One region of the Nocardiopsis sp. NPDC058631 genome, then DNA from elsewhere that is predicted to be linked to it. Evidence: riboswitches for the same ligand, from Rfam matches in the RefSeq annotation. Region 1 holds a riboswitch; each other region holds the start of a gene.
The links. A riboswitch is a leader RNA that binds a small molecule or an ion and turns the genes downstream of it on or off. The one in region 1 is predicted to bind cobalamin.

Region 1 (6,212 bases):
GTACGTCCCGTATCCCCGGCGCTGACCGTGCAGGTCCTCCTCGGTGCGCACCAGGCGCACACCCAGGACCCCGTTCCCGGCGGCCACGACCTCCCAGCCGATCGCCAGGCGCACGGGGTCGCGGCTGGCCCCCCGGAAGTCCCGTACCTCGCGGTCGACCTGCTCGGCCAGACCCGCGGCGAACGCGTCGGCACCCTCGAAGGTGGGGTAGGCGATGTCGAGGTCCACGCCGTCGGGCTGGTGGGGGTGGTCCCCGAAGTCGCCGGCGTCACCTGTCCACTCGGAGACCTCCTCACCGGCCTCGTCCAGTAGCACGGTCATCAGCTCCGGGTCCGCACCCCCCGCGGCTCCGCCGGTGCCGCAGGCGGCCAACGGCAGGAACAGTGCCGCCACCGCCGAGCCCGTCCGACGCGGACCGCGCCGAGCGGTCACCCCGCGCACACGTGGCCAGAGGACCGGGCCAGGACCCCGGCGGGACTCGGCCTGGCCAGGACGAACTCGGCTCGACGACAACACCGGTCTCCCTCATCCCTGGGCGGGTGCTCACGTGGTTGATGGCAGCAACATAGGGGACGCCGTCCGTGCGCCTGTGGCGGTGACCACATGTGGTCACCGCCACAGGGCGGGTCGTGGTCCGTATTCGACCCGCACCCGCCCGAAGCGTCCCGGGACGCCCGTTCCCCACCGCCGTCCCGGGGCTCACAGGAGTTGCGGCGCGGGGTCAGACCGTCTCGTCGCCGGTGCCCGCCCCGCCCTCCCCGTCCGTCGGGGCGGGCGGTTCGGGGGCTCCGTCGACGTAGGTCTCGCCCGGCGTCGTCGTGCCGAGGAGCTGGGTGACGGTGACCATCGTGTAACCGCTCGCGTCGAGTTCGCGGATGATCGTGCGGGAGGCGTCGATCGTCGTGCCGTGGATGTCGTGCATGAGGATGATCGCCCCGGGGGAGGCACCGTCCACGGCCCGGTCGGCGACCACGGACGCCTTCCGGTCCTTCCAGTCGTTGGTGTCGATGCTCCACAGGATCTGGGCCAGGCCCAGATCCGCGGTCACCGACGCGACCTCCTCGTCGGTGGACCCGTAGGGGGGCCTCATGAGGTCCATGGTGTAGCCGGTCTCGCGGTACACCAGGGCCTGCACGATGTCGAGGTCCGAGCGGATCCCGCCCGCGCCCAGACCTGCCAGGTCGGGGTGGTTGAGGGTGTGGTTGGCCAGCTCGTGGCCCTCCGCGTAGGTACGCCTCACGGTCCGCGGATCCTCCATCACCGGGTGGCCGGTGACGAAGAACGTGGCACGGGCGTCGTACTCGGCGAGCATGTCCAGCAGTTCGGGGGTGCGCCCGCCGGGGCCGTCGTCGTAGGTCAGGGCCACGCACTTGGTGTCGGGATCGGAGCAGTCGACGTCTTCGTCCACGGCCGACACCGTCCCGGGCGGGGTCGGCTCCCGGCCGTCCTCGACCGCCTCGGGCGGATCGGCGACGGCGAAGTCGCGGACCCCCCGGGTCGCGGCGTGCGACGCGCGCTCACCGAGGTCGGATAGGAGGGGGCCGGACTCCGAGGCGTCGACGACCGCGTGGGTCCGGCCCTCGCCGACGGGGGAGACCTGTCCGGCGTCGAACTCCACGACGAGGTCGCCGTCGGGGTTGAACCCCACGGAGTCGTACAGCGAGCTGATCGGGTGGACGGCGTCCGGTGCGGCGGCCTCGGGGAGGGCGTCCCGCACCAGGCCGTTCAGCTCCTCCAGCTCCTCCTGCCCTGCGACCAGGGCTGTGGAGGGGTGGGTGGTGCCGGTCAGGGAGTCGTACCAGTAGGTGGTGTACCCCTCCCGGGTTCCCTCGGAGTCGGTCTCCTCACGGGTCACCCGTACCCCGACGATGTCGTCGTTGGCCGCCGTCAGGTTCCATGCGGACTCGAAGGAGACCGCGCCGGGGTTGGCCGTCTCGAAGGCGTCCACCTCGGCGGAGAGTTCGCGCTCCAGGAAGTCGCTCAGCGGGTCGGCGTTGGGGACGACCGGGTAGGCGACCTCCGTGGCCACGCCGCCCTCGCGGTCGAGGCCGGACTCGGTCAGGTCCACCACGTCGCCGGGATCCACCACGGTTAGCCCGTCTGGTTCGCCGGTCGCGGGCAGGTGTTCGTCGGGTTCGCCGTCATCGGCGGCGGGGAAGGCGTCGCCCACGTGTTCGGGGGCGAGGGCGCCGCGGGGGGCGGCGGCGGGCCAGACCAGCCCCGCGACGACCGCCAACGCGACCGCGATCGTGAACAGGGGGCGATCGGGGGCCATGGTCGGATGGGACTGCTTGTTCACCAGGGGTTCTCCACGTTCATCTACAGACGAACGTTCGCGGGGAGCACAGGGGAGGACTCGGCCGCGCAACGCTTCATTTCGGGTGTGACGTCGGCCGCGTAGCGGGGGTTCACGCTGTTTGCGGCCGGGGGCACAGGGCTGCACGCCGGGTACAGGGGCGGAGGGGGTGCTCCCTATACTTGCAGGCGTGGAAGGTACATGTTCCACCCCAGAGCCCGGGCCCCGCCCGGAAGGGGAGGGGCGTGTCGCAAGAGGGAACCCGGTGTGACTCCGGGACTGCCCCGCAGCGGTATGAGGGAACGAACGTCGCCATAAGCACTGGTAATCCGGTCGGTAATGTCGGAAACCGGGAAGCGGTGGCCAGTAGGAGGACGGTGTCGGCACCGTCCGCGCCCTCGAGTCCGAAGACCTGCCTCCGCCCGGCGGCGCACCCGTGCCGCCGGTGGTCCCGTGCCCCGAGGGAGGGCCGAGGAGCGGCAGCAGGTGCACACGCCCGCGGTGTGGCCTCCGGCATGCCCGCGTCCTCGCTCGCCTCGCGGCCGGTACCCGGCTTTCGACGAGGGAGAGAAGCTCATGTCCTACACCTCCGGGGCCTCCCGGCCCTCCGTGCGCTCCACCGTGCACGGATACCCGAGGATCGGCCCGAACCGCGAGCTCAAGCGCGCCAGTGAGTCGTACTGGAAGGGCGGGACGACCGCGGACGAGCTGGACGGCATCGCCGCCGACCTGCGCAGGGGCGTCTACGCCCAGCTGCGCGAGGCGGGTGTCGACGACATCCCGTCCAACACGTTCTCCTACTACGACCACGTCCTGGACACCGCTGTCCTGTTCGACCTGGTGCCCTCCCGGTTCACCTCTCCGGCCGCCGCCGGCGACCGCGACGAGGAGCTGCGCCGCTACTTCGCGCTCGCCCGCGGCGAGCAGGGCGCTCCGCCGCTGGAGATGACCAAGTGGTTCGACACCAACTACCACTACCTGGTCCCCGAGCTGTCGCCGAGCACCCGCCCCCGCCTGGTCGGCGACAAGCCCGTCGCCGAGTTCCGCGAGGCCTCCGAGGCCGGCTTTTCGACCCGTCCGGTCCTGGTCGGCCCGCTCACCTTCCTCCTGCTGGCCAAGGCCGCCGACGACGCCCCCGAGGGATGGAGGCCCATCGAGCTGCTCGACCAGCTCCTGGACGCCTACGCCCAGCTCCTCGCGGACCTCGCGTCCGCGGGCGCCACCGAGGTGCAGGTGGACGAGCCGATCCTGGCCACCGACGAGGGGCGCGCCGCCGTCGGCCTCCTGGAGCGCGCCTACCAGCGCCTGGGCTCCCTCACCGAGCGCCCCTCCCTCCTGGTCTCGACCTACTTCGGTTCCATCGGAGCCGCCGCCCTGCGCGTCCTGAAGGACTCTCCGGTCGAGGCCGTCGGCCTGGACCTGGTCACCGACGGCGAGGGCATCGACGACCTGGTGAAGGTCTCCGGGCTGGGCGGCACCCGTCTGGTCGCCGGGGTGGTGGAGGGCCGCAACGTCTGGCGCACCGACGTCCCCGCCGCCGTGGCCACGCTCGGTACCCTGCTCGCCCTCACGGACGAGCTCACCGTGAGCACGTCCTGCTCGCTCCTGCACGTGCCGATCGACCTGGACGCGGAGACCTCCCTCGCCCCCGAGCTGCGCGAGGCGCTGGCCTTCGCCAAGCAGAAGGCGCAGGAGACGGCACTCCTCGGCCGCGTCCTCTCCGAGGGGGCGGAGGCCGAGTACACGGGTGGCGGCGCCGGCGGCAACCCCGCCTTCACCGACGCGCGCGTGCGCGCCCGCCTGGCCGCCCTGGGCCCGGACGCCTACGAGCGCCCCCAGAACCGCGGCACCCCCGTGGACACCCCGCTGACGACGACCACCATCGGGTCGTTCCCGCAGACCGCGGAGCTGCGCCGTGCCCGCGCCGCGCACCGCCGCGGCGAGCTCGCGGAGGAGGCCTACAAGCAGATCCTCCGTGAGGAGATCGACCGGGTCGTCGCCCTCCAGGAGGAGATCGGCCTCGACGTGCTCGTGCACGGCGAGCCCGAGCGCAACGACATGGTCCAGTACTTCGCCGAGCAGCTGGAGGGTTACGCCACCACCGGGAACGGTTGGGTGCAGTCCTACGGTTCGCGGTGCGTGCGTCCGCCGATCCTGTTCGGCGACGTCTCGCGCCCCGAGCCGATGACCGTCGAGTGGATCACCTACGCCCAGTCGCGTACCGACAAGCCGGTGAAGGGCATGCTGACCGGCCCCGTGACCATGCTCGCCTGGTCGTTCGTGCGCACCGACCAGCCGCTCGGGGAGACCGCCCGCCAGGTGGGTCTGGCTCTGCGCGACGAGGTCGCCGACCTGGAGCGCGCCGGTATCCGCCACATCCAGGTGGACGAGGCGGCCCTGCGCGAGCTCCTGCCGCTGCGGGAGGAGCGACGCGGGGCGTACCTGGACTGGGCGGTGAACTCCTTCCGCCTGGCCACGTCCGGTGTGTCCCCGTCCACGACGATCCACACGCACATGTGCTACTCGGAGTTCGGTCTGATCGTCGGGGGGATCGAGGCGCTGGACGCCGACGTGACCAGTGTCGAGGCCGCCCGTTCCCGTATGGAGCTGGTGGAGGACCTGGGCCGCCGCGGCTACAAGCGGGGGATCGGACCCGGCGTGTACGACATCCACTCCCCGCGTGTGCCGTCGGTGGAGGAGATCGAGGGCTCGCTGCGGCTGGCCGTCGCGCACATCGACGCCGGGAACCTGTGGGTCAACCCCGACTGCGGTCTGAAGACGCGCGGTTACGCCGAGGCGGAGCAGGCCCTGCGCAACATGGTGGAGGCGGCCCGCCGGGTGCGCGCCGACCTGCCGGGCGCCCGCTAGAGGAGCCCTCCGGGGCCTTCCGCCTCCGCGCCGGGGCGCGGTAAGCGGAGAGGGGCCGCGGCGAAAGCCGCGACCCCTCTCCGCCTGCGGTGGACGGTCAGGTGCCGACCACGGCCAGCGCGTCGGCGCCGGCGTTGAGCATGAGCTCCTCGACGTTGTCGGGGAGGACCAGGTCCTCTGCGGAGTCCTCACCGGTGAAGGACGGGTGCAGCTGGTACGTGATCTGGACGGTCATGTTCGAGGTCCGCACCAGCAGGACGGCCTGCGGGATGAGGTCGCCGACGAAGTCGTACTTGGTGAGGATGAAGTGGGCCTCGTCCCCGAGCTCCACCTCCTTGCTCTCCTCCACGTCGTCGGCGTCGTACAGGGTGCTGTACTCGCTCTCGCCGGTGATCTGTTCGACCGTGTCCTGGAACTGGGTCGTGGCGGCCTCGACGGAGTCGGCGGCGGAGTACGGGGTCTGGTACACGACCTCGAAGGAGGCGTAGCCGTCGGAGGCGTTGCCCTCCGGGGGCGTGGCGTCGAGGGTGTCGCAGTACGAGTTCTCGTCGCGGACGGACTTGTTGCCGCCGTCGGTGATGAGGAAGTCGGACGTGACCTGCTCGGTGAAGGCGTCGCAGGGCTCGGTGGGGACGGAGTAGGGGGGCTCCCCCGCGGGGGCCGCGTCGGTGTCCGGCTCCGGGGCCGGCTCGTCGTCGCCTCCGGCCGTCTCCTCCGCGCTCGCCGAGGGCTCGCCCCCGCCCGGTGTGGCGACGGTCGTCCCGTTGTTGCCGTTGGTGACCAGCATGACCACGACCGCGATCACGAGGACGATGATGATCGCGCCGCCGCCGATGACGACCCACAGGCCGGCCTTGCCGCCGCCCTGGGGCTGCGGGGGCTGTTGGGGCTGGGGGTATCCGGGGCCACCGCCGTAGGGGGGCTGGCCGCCGCCGTACATCTGCTGGTCCTGGCCGGGAAAGCCCTGGCCGGGACCAGTGGGGGCACCGTATCCGGGCTGGCCGCCCGTGTTCGGGGCACCGTAGGGGGGCTGGCCCCCGCTGTTGTC
Region 2 (6,212 bases), on a different contig from region 1:
AGGGATGGCTTGGGTCTTGTCTGGGGCGGCACGGTCTCTTTGGGCCGGTCCACTGTGGTTTTCATGTCAGTCTCATATCCCCGCCGGGGGCCGACGGCGCGTAGCCGGCGGCCCCCGCTCCGGCATCGTCAGTTCTCGTCGATGAGCTCGTCGAAGAGCTGCATGGCCTCGTCCCACGCCTCGTCGGCCGTGGCCGCGTCGTCGTCGAGGAGCTGCAGCGCGGGCCCGAACACGTTCTCCTGGATGACGGAGTCGTCAGGTCCCTTGAACTGGGCGACGACGCCCTCCGCGCGCGAGGCGAGGATCGCCCCGGTCGGGGCGTCGTTGAGCACCTCGTTCGGTGTGGCCTGCTCGGCGACGTGCTCCTGGGCCTCAAGCGTGCTCGGGAAGTTGCCGATGGTCTCCGACACCGTGATCTGCTGCTCCGGGTGGGTCAGCCACGCGGCGAGGGCGGCTGCCTCCTCCTGGTGCTCGGAGGTCTGCGGGACGGAGAGGAAGGCTCCTCCCCAGTTCGCGGCGCCACCGGGGAACACGTCGGCGAAGTCCCAGCCGCTCTCCGGACCGCCACCGGCGGAGTCGAGCTGCTCGCGCACCTTGCCGAGCATCCAGCCCGGGCAGACGAGGGTCGCGAAGGACCCGTCCACGAAGGCCCTGCCGTTGCCCCAGTCGTGGGCCTCCTGAGCGGCGGACAGCCCGTCACCGGTCGCGGCCGCGAGGAGCATGAAGTTCTCCTTGAGCGCGGCGTTGCCCTTCACGTTGAGCTCACCGTCAGCGGTGTAGTAGCCCTCCTCCATCTGGTTCACCATGGAGTTCCAGATGAAGCCCGACTGGTCGTACCAGGCACTTCCCGTTGCCTCGTGGTACTCCCGGCCCGTGTCGAAGTACTGCTCCCAGGTGGCGCCGTCGCCCCCGAGCATCTCGGCGACCGCGTCGCGGTCGCTCTCCATCCCGGCCTCGTCGAGGAGCGCGCCGTTGTAGCAGAGGCCCTGCGGGCCGATGTCGGTGCCGTACCCGATCACTCGACCGTTGGCGTCCGTGCCCTGCTCGAACTTCCAGTCGACCCAGTTGTCCGCGATGTCAGCGGCGCCGTGGTCGTTGAGGTCGACGAAGTTGTCCGAGACGTCCATGATCGAGCCCAACCAGCCCTCCTCGATCGCGACCACGTCGCTGAGCCCCGAGCCGGCCGCGAGCTTGGTGTAGACATCGGTGCGCGCGTTGCCGCTGTTGTCGACGTTCGTCGCGTTGATGGTGATCCCCGGGTTGGCTTCCTCGTACTCGGCGTACAGGTCGTCGTACCCGAAGGTTCCGAAGGTCGTCACGGTCAGCTCTAGGGGGTTGTCGGCACTGGCCGGCTCGTTGTCTGCACCGCTGCAACCGGTGAGCACCAGGGCAGCGACAGTCAGTCCCGAAACCGCCGCGATTGTGCCCTTTCGTTGAAAGAGAAGCACGTTCACTCCTATATGGGGGGGTTTGATGAAAACTTAATAAGAGATGGCTTGCTCAGGCGTTTTCGCAGGTTATATAGCGTTCTTTGGCATGTCAAGAGAGCGCTCTCTCAGATTCCGGCAGGCTGGGCGATCCGCCATGCCTGCACCGTTGCCGATTCCGAGAGGTTCTCCACCGATCACGAGGCCTTGTCGCGCCGATGAGGGGCCCGTGGAGGGCGCGAGTGATAACGAAAGGGATGTGCGAAGGAAGGAAGCGAAGCTGATTCGGTTCGGCGGGCGAATGTCCGCTTTTAAGTACTTTGTTATTTAAAGCGAATATTTCAGTACCTAAGGCCCGCCCCGCGTGCCCGACGGAGTACCGCGATCAGATCAGCGGGCCGTCCGCCCGTCAGCGGCGGCGGAAGGGGTCTCGCGGTAGAGGTGTGCGGTGCGGTCCGCGGGGCCACGGCGGTGCGGTCGGCCCGGGACCGCGCACGCCCGCCGTCCCGCGCGCGGCCGCCTCCCACAGCGTCGGGCACGCCCCTGCCCACGCCCCTGGGGGCAACTTGCCGGAACAGCAATTTTTAGTGCCATAAGTGGAGATCCTGTCGAGACTGGGCGCACCTCGACAGAAAGAGCCCCCATGAGCACCGACCAAGCGACCACGTTCGGGGACGGCGTCCACGCCCCCGGAGCGACAACCGCCCCACGGCCGTCCCCGCGCGGCCTCCTCCGATCCGTGCGGGCGACGGCGACCCTCCTGCTCGCCCTCCTGCTCATGGCCGGCGTCGCGGCCTGCGCCACGTCGGCCCCCGAGGAGGAGGTTCCCCCCTACGCGGCCGCCACCCAGGGCGACCCCGAGTTCGAGGGCACGTTCCGGCACGAGTTCGCCGACGTCGACGGAGTCCGCATGCACTATGTGACCGGCGGCAGCGGCACGCCGCTGGTGCTGATCCACGGCTGGCCGCAGACCTGGTACGGCTGGTGGTCGATCATGCCGGAACTCGCCGAGCACCACACCGTCTACGCCGTCGACCTTCCCGGACTGGGCGACAGCACCGGTTCGCCGACCGGTTACGACAAAGCCACTCTGGCCAGGTACGTACACACCCTGATCGCCGACGAGCTCGGGGTGGTCGACGCCGGAGTCGTCGGGCACGACCTCGGAGCCGCGGTGGCCTTCCAGTACGCCGCCCAGTTCCCCGACGACACCGAACGCCTCGGCTACCTCGACCTGCCGCTCCCCGGGCCCGGGATCGACGCGTCCGCCTACCGCTCGATGAGCTGGCACATCGCCTTCCACTCCCAGCCCGAGGTCCCCGAGACAGTGGTCGGCGACGACGTTCGCGACTACCTGGCGCTGTTCTACCCCCAGGTCTCCTTCAACGGAACGGCGTTCGGGGGCACCTCGGATCAGTCCCCGTTCACCGACGCCGAGATCGACGAGTACGCGCGGACCTACGCCAGGCCCGAGGCCCTCGCCGGCGGTTTCGACCTCTACCGCACCCTCGACGAGGACGTCCGCGACACCGTGGAGGCGGAACCGGTCGATGTCCCGGCCCTGATCATGACCGCCCAGGGACAACTCGACCCGGTCCGGGCCACCGTGGACACGCGCATGACCGACATCGTGCGCGCGGTGGAGGTGCCGGGTGCGGGGCACTGGCTCGTCGAGGAGAACCCCGGGTTCGTCACCGCGGAGCTGCTTCGCTTCCTCGACGAGTGACCCGGCCCCGGGAGCGGCGCGTGTGCCACACCTGATCCTCGGCCCCTCGCACGGCTGTACTCACCCGACACGAGTCGACGAAGTACTACTGGCGACAGTCCTGGAAGGGGGTGGCGCGGAACTCGCGGTGGTTCACCGTGTGCAGGGTGAACCCGTGCAGCGATGCCCTCCCGGCGCCGCGTACTCCTGCCGCCCCGCCCGCCCCGGAGGGCACGCGAGGCCCTTGGTACCCTTCCGGGGCCAGTCGTACCACGTAGGTGGTCAGGGAATCCGGTGCGAATCCGGAGCTGACGCGCAGCGGTGTGGGGGACGGGCGGGGTACACGAGCCACTGGGACACGCGCGCGGACGGCAAACGCCTACGCGGCACCGACCTGGGAAGGCACCCCGTTCGGAGGAACCCGAGTCCGAAGACCTGCTGGCCCCTCCGCGTCGAGTGCGCGGAGGAGCATCCATGCCAGGCTCCGCGTTCGAGTCCCGACACCTGAGGCATCCCCATGTCGCGCCACGCGCTCACGTCCTCCGCCCTCCCCTGCCTTGCCCTCCCGCTCGTTTCCGTCCTCGTCCTCACCGCCTGCGGTCAGCCGGGTGACCAGGGCGGCGACAGCACCGAAGCGGCTGCCGGGTCCGGGTACCCCCGCACCATTGACAACTGCGGCCACGAGATCACCCTCGACGCGCCTCCGCAGCGGGCGGTCTCCCTCAACCAGGGCTCCACCGAGATCCTCCTGTCCCTGGGGCTGGAGGACAGGGTGGTCGGCACGGCCACCTGGACCGACCCGATCATGGAGGGTCTGGAGGAGGCCAACGCGGACATCCCGCGGCTGGCCGAGAACAACCCCTCCTTCGAGCGGGTCCTGGAGGCCGAACCCGACCTCGTGACCTCGTCGTTCGTCTCCACACTCGGCACCGGCGGCGTCGCCGCCCGTGAGCAGTTCGAGGAGCTGGGCGTGCCCGCGTACGTCTCCCCGACCGACTGCGCCGCGGGCAAGGACAACGAGGGCGGCGGGGACGGCTCCCGGAGCGAGCCCCTCACCCTGGACGCCGTCTACGGTGAGATCCACGACCTGGCCGAGGTCTTCGGGGTGGAGGAGCGCGGGGAGGAACTGGTCACCGAACTCCAGCTCCGGGTGGACACCGCGACCGAGGACCTGGAGGTCGAGGACGTCTCCCTCATGTACTGGTTCGCCAACTCCCAGTCGCCCTACCTCGCCGGCTGCTGCGGTGCCCCCGGCGCCATCACCAGCGCGATCGGTGCTCAGAACGCCTTCGACGACACCCATGCCGAGTGGCCCCAGATCAACTGGGAGACCGTCGCGGACCGCGACCCCGACGTCATCGTGCTCGGTGACCTGACCCGCGAGTCGCAGACCGCGGAGACCGCGGCGGCCAAGATCGAGTTCCTGGAGGACAACCCGGCCACCCGCAACCTCACCGCCGTGCGGGAGGAACGGTACGTCCTGCTCAGCGGTCAGGCGATGAACCCCTCGATCCGCACGGTCGAGGGCATCGAGCTGGTCGCCCACGGCCTGCGTGAGCTCGGGTACGCCCGGTGAGCGGTGCGCGTCTGGCGCTGCTCATCACCTCCGGCCTGCTGCTCCTGGCCCTGTCGGTCTCGGTCGCCGTCACCATCGGCCCCGCCGACATCTCCCCGGCCGAGGTCTGGAGGTCGGCCGCCGCCCGGTTCGGGTGGGGCGGGAGCCCTCTGACGCAGTTGCGTGAGGGCATCGTGTGGAACCTGCGCATGCCCCGCACCCTGCTCGCAGCGGTGTGCGGGGCCGGTCTGGCCGTGTGCGGTGCGGTCATGCAGTCCCTGCTCCGCAACCCGCTGGCGGACCCCTTCGTGCTCGGGGTCTCCTCCGGTGCCTCCACCGGGGCGGTCGTGGTGGTCGTGCTCGGCTGGGGCGTCGGAGTGGTCTCGCTCCCGGCGGGGGCCTTCGTGGGCGCCCTGCTCTCCTTCGGCATGGTGATGCTGCTCAGCCACAGCCTCGGCGGGAGCATGGACCGCGTCGTGCTGTCCGGGGTCGCGGCCATGCAGCTGTTCTCGGCACTGACCTCGTTCATCGTGCTGACCGCGGCGGACGCCGACACCACGCGCTCGGTGCTGTTCTGGCTGCTGGGCTCCCTCGGCGGCGCCGGATGGACCGACGTGCTCCTGTGCACCGCGGTGCTGTGCCTGGTGCTCGCCGTCTGCCTCGCCAACACCACCACCCTGGACGCCTTCGCCTTCGGTGAGGAGGCCGCGGCGAACCTGGGCGTCCACGTGGGCCGGACCCGTGTTGTGCTGCTGAGCGTCACCGCGCTGCTCACCGCGGTGCTGGTCAGCTCCGCGGGCGCGATCGGTTTCGTGGGCCTGGTCCTGCCGCACGCCGCACGGGCACTGACCGGCTCCTCCCACGCCCGGCTGCTGCCGGTCACCGCACTGGCGGGGGCGGTCTTCCTGGTGTGGGTGGACACGGTCGCGCGGACCGCGCTGGACCCGCAGGAGATCCCGGTGGGGGTGGTCACCTCCCTCATCGGGGTGCCCGCCTTCGTCGCCGTGCTGTACCGAGTGAGGAGGAAGACGTGAACCACTCCGTCCAGGCCCCGGGGGAGGGGCTGCGCGCCGACCGGGTCAGCCTCGGGATCGGCGGTCGGCTCGTGCTCGACGGGGTCACCCTCGCCCCCCGGCCAGGGGAGACCATCGGCCTGCTGGGCCCCAACGGTTCGGGCAAGTCCACCCTGCTGAGGCTCCTCGCCGGGGTGCTCGGCCCCTCCGCCGGCGTGGTCACCCTGGACGGGCGACCGCTGGACCGGGTCGGCCGCCGGGCCGTGGCACGGCGCGTGGCCACCGTCCAGCAGCACGCGCACACCCAGACCGAGTTGACGGTCCGCGACGTGGTGGCCCTGGGACGCATCCCGCACCGCCGGTCCTGGACGCCCATGACCCCGGCCGACCTGGAGGCCGTGGCGCGGGCGCTGGAACGCACCGGACTGACGGACCGGGCCGACCAGTCCTGGCACACCCTGTCCGGCGGCGAACGCCAGCGCACCCAGATCGCGCGGGCCCTGGCCCAGGAA
Region 3 (6,212 bases), on a different contig from region 1:
CGACGACGGTGACGACGGCGAGGGCGTCCCCGGCGTCGTCGACGACCGCGGCGTCGAGGACCCGGACCGGCCCCGCGTCGGTGTCGAGGGTGCGGATCGTCCCCGGTTCGGGTGTCGGCGCGTCGCCGCCGCGCATCAGCCCGGCGACGCGCGTGGGGCCACCGGTGCTCTGCAGGCGCGCACCGTCGGCGGTCACCAGCGTCACGTGGCGGGCGCCGCTGGGGCGCACGGCGAGTGCCTGCCTCGCGGCGCGCTCCGCCTCGGGGCCCGAGAGCACCCCGTCGAGTCCGGCCGCCGCGGGGACCTGGTCGGCGAGGGCGTCGCCCACCAGCGCCGACTCCTCCCGCAGGAGGCGGTCGATGTCGGTCAGGCCCGACACGCGGACGAGTTCGTAGGTGAGGAGGGCGACGCCGCCGATCACGAGGGCCATGACGAGCAGGGAACGCAGCACGACGCGTCCGGTGAGGCTCACCGGGTACCGCCCACGAGCCGGTAGCCCGCTCCGCGAACCGTCTCGATGCGTCCGGGGCCGAGTTTGCGGCGCAGCTGGCTGACGTAGACCTCGACCACGTTGGAGGCCCCGTCGAAGTCGTAGCCCCAGACCCGGTCCAGCAGCTGGGGTTGGGAGAACACCTGTGCGGGGTGGCGGATGAGCACTTCCAGGAGGCCGAACTCGCGGGCCGACAGGTTGACGGTGCGTCCCTCGACCGAGGCGGTACGGGCTCCGAGGTCGAGCACGACGCCGCCGGCAGCCAGCACGTCGCCGCGTTCCTGGCCGCCGGTGCGCAGGCGTGCCCGTACCCGGGCCAGGAGTTCGCTCACGCTGAAGGGCTTGACCATGTAGTCGTCGGCCCCGGCGTCGAGGTTGGCGACCCGGTCGCTGACGGCGTCCTTGGCGGTGAGCACGATCACCGGCACCGAGGGGCGGCGCTGCCGCAGCCGGCGCAGCACCTCCTCCCCGGGGATGCCCGGCAGCCCGAGGTCCAGGACGACGAGGTCGACGTCGGGAGACAGGGCCATCGTCAGCCCGTCGATCCCGTCCCCGGCCGCGAGTACCCGGTACCCGGCCGTCTCCAGGCCGCGCCGCACGAAGGAGACGATGCCCTCCTCGTCCTCCACCACCAGAATCGCCAACGTCGTGTCCTCTCCGCCCCGTGGTCCCCCCTTACCGTGGCAGGGACCGCTGAACCGTTCCTGAGCGCCACATGAAGACGTTCTTCAGGTGGCTTTCAGGCCGCCATCATCTCGCCGTCGGATGCTGGAGGCAGTAGAGACCTTCGAGCAAGGGAACACCGATGCAGAGCACGACCGTCATCATCCTCTCCTCCGCCGCCGCCGGACTGCTGGCGGTCGGCACGATCGGCTACCTGGTGGTGGACGACCCCGACCAGCAGGTCGACTCGATCGAACTCACCGGTGTGACCAGCGGTGCCGCCCCCGGTGCGAACGGGGCGGCCTCGTCGGAGAAGAACCCGGCCTCCACCCAGTCGGTCGACGGGCTGGAGCAGCTCGTGGGCGAGCTGCGCGCCGACGACGGTGACGGCGACGATCCCGACGACTGGTCGGTGTCCGGGGTCGAGGTCGACTTCGGCCCCGAGGAGTGGCTGCTCACCGCACCGGAGCTGGAGGACTTCGACGGCAACGGCACCGTGGAGCCGCTCCTGGACGAACTGCGCGGGCTGGAGGGCGGCGAGGTGACGCTCGGCGTGCGCTACGAGGCCGACGACGACCGCGACGACGCCGACGTGTACACCGTCAACGGCCTGGCCTTCCGGGACACCGACAGCGGCCCCGCCCCCTGGCAGAGCACCGGCGACCAGACCGAGGCCGACCGTGACACGGTGTCCGCGAACGCCGCCGAGGCGGTCGGTGAGGGCGCCCGCACCGTCGAGGTCGAGCGCCAGGACGAGGACGGCTGGGACGGCTGGGACGCCGAGGTGCTCGACGCCGGCGGCCAGGAGTACGAGGTGATCCTCGACGCGGCCGGTGAGGTCGTCGACGTGCGCGCCGAGGACTGACGGCCGGGGACCCCGCGCGGCCGTTCCCCGACCTCCCCTCAAGCAGGCCGGAGGGGTCGGGGTACCCTCGTCGGGCCAGTTGAACTCCACTTCGTGGGGCAGGGAACCCGGTGGGACTCCGGGACTGACGCGCAGCGGTGAGGATGACGGGCGGGCACGTCCGGGGGCACCCCCGGGACAGCCACTGGAGCACGGCTCCGGGAAGGCGCTCCGCACCGGTCGACTCCGAGTCCGAAGACCTGCTGGCACCGGCGGTCACGGTCCGCCGAGTCATCCGCGGGCTCCGCGAACGAGCCCCTGACCCGAAAGACGTGCATGTCCCCGACCGGTCCTCCCTCCTCCGCGCGCCGTACGCGTCGCGACCGCTGCCCCGGCGTGCTGAGGCCCTGGCCTGCCGAAGACGGTCTGCTGGTCCGGCTCCGCCTCATCGGCGGCCGGGTCGGCTCCTCCTCGCTGCGCGCCCTGGCCGCGGTGGCCGACCGGTACGGTGCCGGTCGTATCCACGTCACGGGCCGCGCGAACCTGCAACTACGCGCCCTGCCGGGAAACGCGGGACGGTTGGGGCCCGAGGTGCTCCAGGCCCTGGCGGAGACCGGCCTGCTGCCCTCCGCCGGCCACGAGCTCGTGCGCAACGTGATGGTCTCCCCGGGCACGGGGCCGACGGACGCGGCTGCCCCCGCCGGGACCGTGCCGGGCGGCCGGGCCGACCTGCGCCCCGTCGCCTCGGACCTGGACACGATGCTGTGCTCCGTCCCGCGCCGCGCCGACCTGCCCGGGCGTTTCCTGTTCGTCCTGGACGACGGACGCGGCGACCTGGTCGGTCACTCCTGTGATCTGGGGCTCGTCGCCCTCGACGAGCGCGTCGCCCAGCTGAGGCTGGGCGAGCACTGGGGCCCGCTGGTGCCGATCGACGAGGCACCCGCCGCGCTCCTGCGTCTGGCGGACGCGTTCCTGGAACGCCGCGGGGAGGGGCCCACCGCGCCGTGGCACGTCGCCGAACTCCCGGCACCGCTGGCCGAACCGGCGGCACCGGACCCGCGGCTCCCCGTTGCCGCCCCGCCGCTGCCGTACGGCCCGCTGCCCGGAGGCGCGCGGCATGTGCGCGTACCCGACGGGGGCCTGGACCGCACGGCCGCCGAAGCACTCGCCGAAGAGGCGCTCGCCGCCGGTCCCGGCGAACTCGTCATCACGCCCTGGCGCGGTGTTCTGGTTCCAGGAAAGCCCAGCTCCGCCCCCGGGGAGGCGCAGTGACCGTCCCACGCCGACCGAACCGGCACTACGACTACGTCGACGACGGGCCCGCGATCTACGCGGACTCCTTCGCCATCATCCGCGAGGAGGCCGAGCTGGGGCACCTGCCCGCCAACGCGGAACGGCTCGCCGTGCGGATGATCCACGGCACCGGCCAGGTCGACCTCGCCGAGGACCTGGTGGTCCACCCCGACCTGGTGCCCGCGGCGCGCTCCGCCCTGCGGGCCGGAGCACCGATCCTGTGCGACGCACGCATGGTGGCCAGCGGTGTGACCGCGAACCGCCTTCCGTGCGGCAACGAGGTGCTCTGCTTCCTGGGCGACGAACGCGTCCCCGGCCTCGCCCGTGCGTGGGGCACCACCCGCACCGCCGCCGCGGTGTCCCTGTGGGAACCGCTCCTGGAGGGTGCCGTGGTCGCCATCGGCAACGCGCCCACCGCCCTCTTCCACCTGTTGGAGATGCTGGCCGACGGGGCACCGCGCCCGGCCGCGATCGTCGGCTGCCCCGTCGGTTTCGTGGGGGCGGCCGAGTCCAAGCAGGCACTGGCGGAGTTCGGCGGCCGGTCGGGCCCCGACATCCCCTACGTGACCACCCGCGGCCGCCGCGGGGGCTCCGCGATGACCTGCTCCGCTCTCAACGCACTCGCCAAGGAGGAGGAGTGACCGGACGTTTCCACGGTGTGGGTGTCGGCCCCGGCGACCCCGGGCTGATCACCCTCAAGGCTGCCGGGCTCATCGCCGCGGCCGACGTCGTCGCCTACCACGCCGGTGTCGGCAAGGCCTCCAACGCCCGCCGCATCGCCGCGTCGCTGATCCCGGGTTCGGCGGTCGAGGAACAGCTCACCTACCCGGTCACCACCGGCGCGACCGACCACCCGGGCGGGTACGCGGGGGCGCTGGCCGACTTCTACGAGGAGTCCGCCGCCCGGCTGGCCGTGCACCTGGACGCCGGCCGCGACGTCGTGCTCCTGTCCGAGGGCGACCCGCTGTTCTACGGCTCGTACATGTACATGCACGACCGGCTGTCCGAGCGGTACGAGACGGAGATCGTGCCGGGGGTCCCGGCGTTCGCCGCGGCCACGGCGGTGGCGGCGGCCCCGCTGGCCCGGCAGACCGACGTGCTCACCGTGTTGCCCGGCACCCTGCCCGAGCCGGAGCTGGCCCGCCGCCTGGCCGACACCGACGCGGCGGTGATCATGAAGCTGGGCCGGACCTTCCCGGCGGTGTGCCGAGCGCTGGAGTCCGCCGGGCGGCTGGAGCACGCCGTGTACGTGGAGCGCGCCTCCATGGACGGGGAGCGGCGGCTGCCCGTCGCCGAGGTCGATCCGGCGACGGTGCCGTACTTCTCCCTGATCCTGGTCACCGGGGACAGCCGCAACGGCAGGAGGTCCCGGGACCAGGCGGTGCCGGAGCCCCAGGCCGTGGAGTCCGCCGGTCCGGCCGCCGAGCTGCTGGTCATCGGCCTGGGCCCCGGCCCCGGCCACTGGCTCACCCCCGAGGCCTCCGCCGCGCTGGCCGAGGTGGACCACGTGGTGGGTTACGGCCCCTACGTCGACCGCGTCCCGCAGCGCCCCGGCCTGACCAGGCACGCCTCCGGCAACACCGTCGAGATCGACCGCGCCCGCCTCGCCCTGGACCTGGCCCGCGAAGGTGAGCGGGTGGCCGTGGTCTCGGGCGGGGACGCCGGGGTGTTCGGCATGGCCACCGCCGTGTTCGAGGCGGCCGAGGACCCCGCCTACGCGGGCGTTCCGGTCCGGGTGCTGCCGGGTGTCAGCGCCGTGCAGGCGGTCGCGGCCCGGGCGGGCGCACCGGTCGGCGGTGACTTCGCGGTGATGAGCCTGTCGGACCGGCTCAAGCCCTGGGAGGTGATCGAACGCCGCCTGCGCGCCGTCGCCGAGGCCGACATGGCGCTGGCGATCTACAACCCGGCCTCGCGCTCGCGGACCGAACAGGTCGCCACCGCCCGCGAGGTCCTGCTGGAGCACCGCAAACCCGACACCGTGGTCGTGGTCGGCCGCAGCGTCGGCAGGCAGGGCGAGTCCCTGACGGTGACCACGCTCGGGGAACTCGACCCCGCCGGCATCGACATGCGCTGCCTGCTCATCGTCGGCGCCTCCGGCACCCGCCTCTCCGGGGCGGGCCGGGTCTGGACACCGAGGTGGGTGCAGCCGTGACCGTGCACTTCGTGGGGGCGGGGCCCGGCGCCGCCGACCTGCTCACCGTCCGCGCCACGCGCATGCTCAACGCGGCCGACGTCGTCCTCTACCCCGGTACGTACCTGGACCCGGAGGTCCTCGCCCACTGCGCGCCCGGCGCGGAACTGGTCGACACCCAGGGCCTTGACCTGGACCGCATCACCCAACACCTGGTCGCCGCGCACGCCGCGGGCCGGGACGTCGTGCGGCTGACCTCCGGGGACCCCTCGCTGTACTCGGCGCTGGCCGAGCAGACCCGAAGGCTCGACGCGCACGGGGTCCCGTGGGACGTCACCCCTGGGGTGCCCGCCTACGCGGCCGCCTCGGCGCTGGTGGGCCGGGAGCTGACCGTGCCGCTGGTGGCCCAGTCGGTGGTGCTGACCCGCACCAGCGCCCGGTCGACGGCGATGCCGGACACCGAGTCGCTGGGCGCGTTCGCGGCGACCCGGGCCACGCTGGTGCTGCACCTGGCGATCCGGCGGGTGCGCGAACTCATGGCCGAGATCGTCTCCGAGTACGGCGCGGACTGTCCCGTGGTGGTCGTGTACCGGGCCAGCCAGCCGGAGGAGTCGGTGCTGCGCGGGACGGTCGCCACCATCGCCGACCTGGTGGAGGAGGCGGGGCTGCGGCAGGCCGCGGTGGTCCTGGTCGGGCGGGCACTCGATCCCGGGGGTGGCGGCGAGTCCTACCTGTACGACCCGGCCCGGCCCCGCTGACCCGCTCGGGGCCACGAACCGGGGGCGGCCACG

Region 2: it holds a riboswitch for cobalamin, as region 1 does, so the genes downstream of both, ACFWTE_RS12515 (ABC transporter substrate-binding protein) here and metE (5-methyltetrahydropteroyltriglutamate--homocysteine S-methyltransferase) in region 1, are expected to answer to the same signal.
Region 3: it holds a riboswitch for cobalamin, as region 1 does, so the genes downstream of both, ACFWTE_RS12425 (nitrite reductase) here and metE (5-methyltetrahydropteroyltriglutamate--homocysteine S-methyltransferase) in region 1, are expected to answer to the same signal.

What each region holds. Positions count from the first base shown of each region.
Region 1 is NZ_JBHXQY010000015.1:49,423-55,634, forward strand. Features, by position in the region: gene ACFWTE_RS07925 (polysaccharide deacetylase family protein) at 1-393, opposite strand, end outside; gene ACFWTE_RS07930 (polysaccharide deacetylase family protein) at 722-2,275, opposite strand; cobalamin riboswitch at 2,534-2,716, shown strand; gene metE (5-methyltetrahydropteroyltriglutamate--homocysteine S-methyltransferase) at 2,873-5,164, shown strand; gene ACFWTE_RS07940 (DUF3558 domain-containing protein) at 5,262-6,212, opposite strand, start outside.
Region 2 is NZ_JBHXQY010000029.1:48,886-55,097, reverse strand. Features, by position in the region: gene ACFWTE_RS12530 (carbohydrate ABC transporter permease) at 1-65, opposite strand, end outside; gene ACFWTE_RS12525 (ABC transporter substrate-binding protein) at 129-1,319, opposite strand; gene ACFWTE_RS12520 (alpha/beta fold hydrolase) at 2,071-3,153, shown strand; cobalamin riboswitch at 3,378-3,590, shown strand; gene ACFWTE_RS12515 (ABC transporter substrate-binding protein) at 3,650-4,708, shown strand; gene ACFWTE_RS12510 (FecCD family ABC transporter permease) at 4,705-5,721, shown strand; gene ACFWTE_RS12505 (ABC transporter ATP-binding protein) at 5,718-6,212, shown strand, end outside.
Region 3 is NZ_JBHXQY010000029.1:25,169-31,380, forward strand. Features, by position in the region: gene ACFWTE_RS12410 (ATP-binding protein) at 1-472, opposite strand, end outside; gene ACFWTE_RS12415 (response regulator transcription factor) at 469-1,134, opposite strand; gene ACFWTE_RS12420 (PepSY domain-containing protein) at 1,296-2,018, shown strand; cobalamin riboswitch at 2,078-2,280, shown strand; gene ACFWTE_RS12425 (nitrite reductase) at 2,334-3,269, shown strand; gene ACFWTE_RS12430 (precorrin-8X methylmutase) at 3,266-3,931, shown strand; gene ACFWTE_RS12435 (precorrin-2 C(20)-methyltransferase) at 3,928-5,442, shown strand; gene cobM (precorrin-4 C(11)-methyltransferase) at 5,427-6,179, shown strand.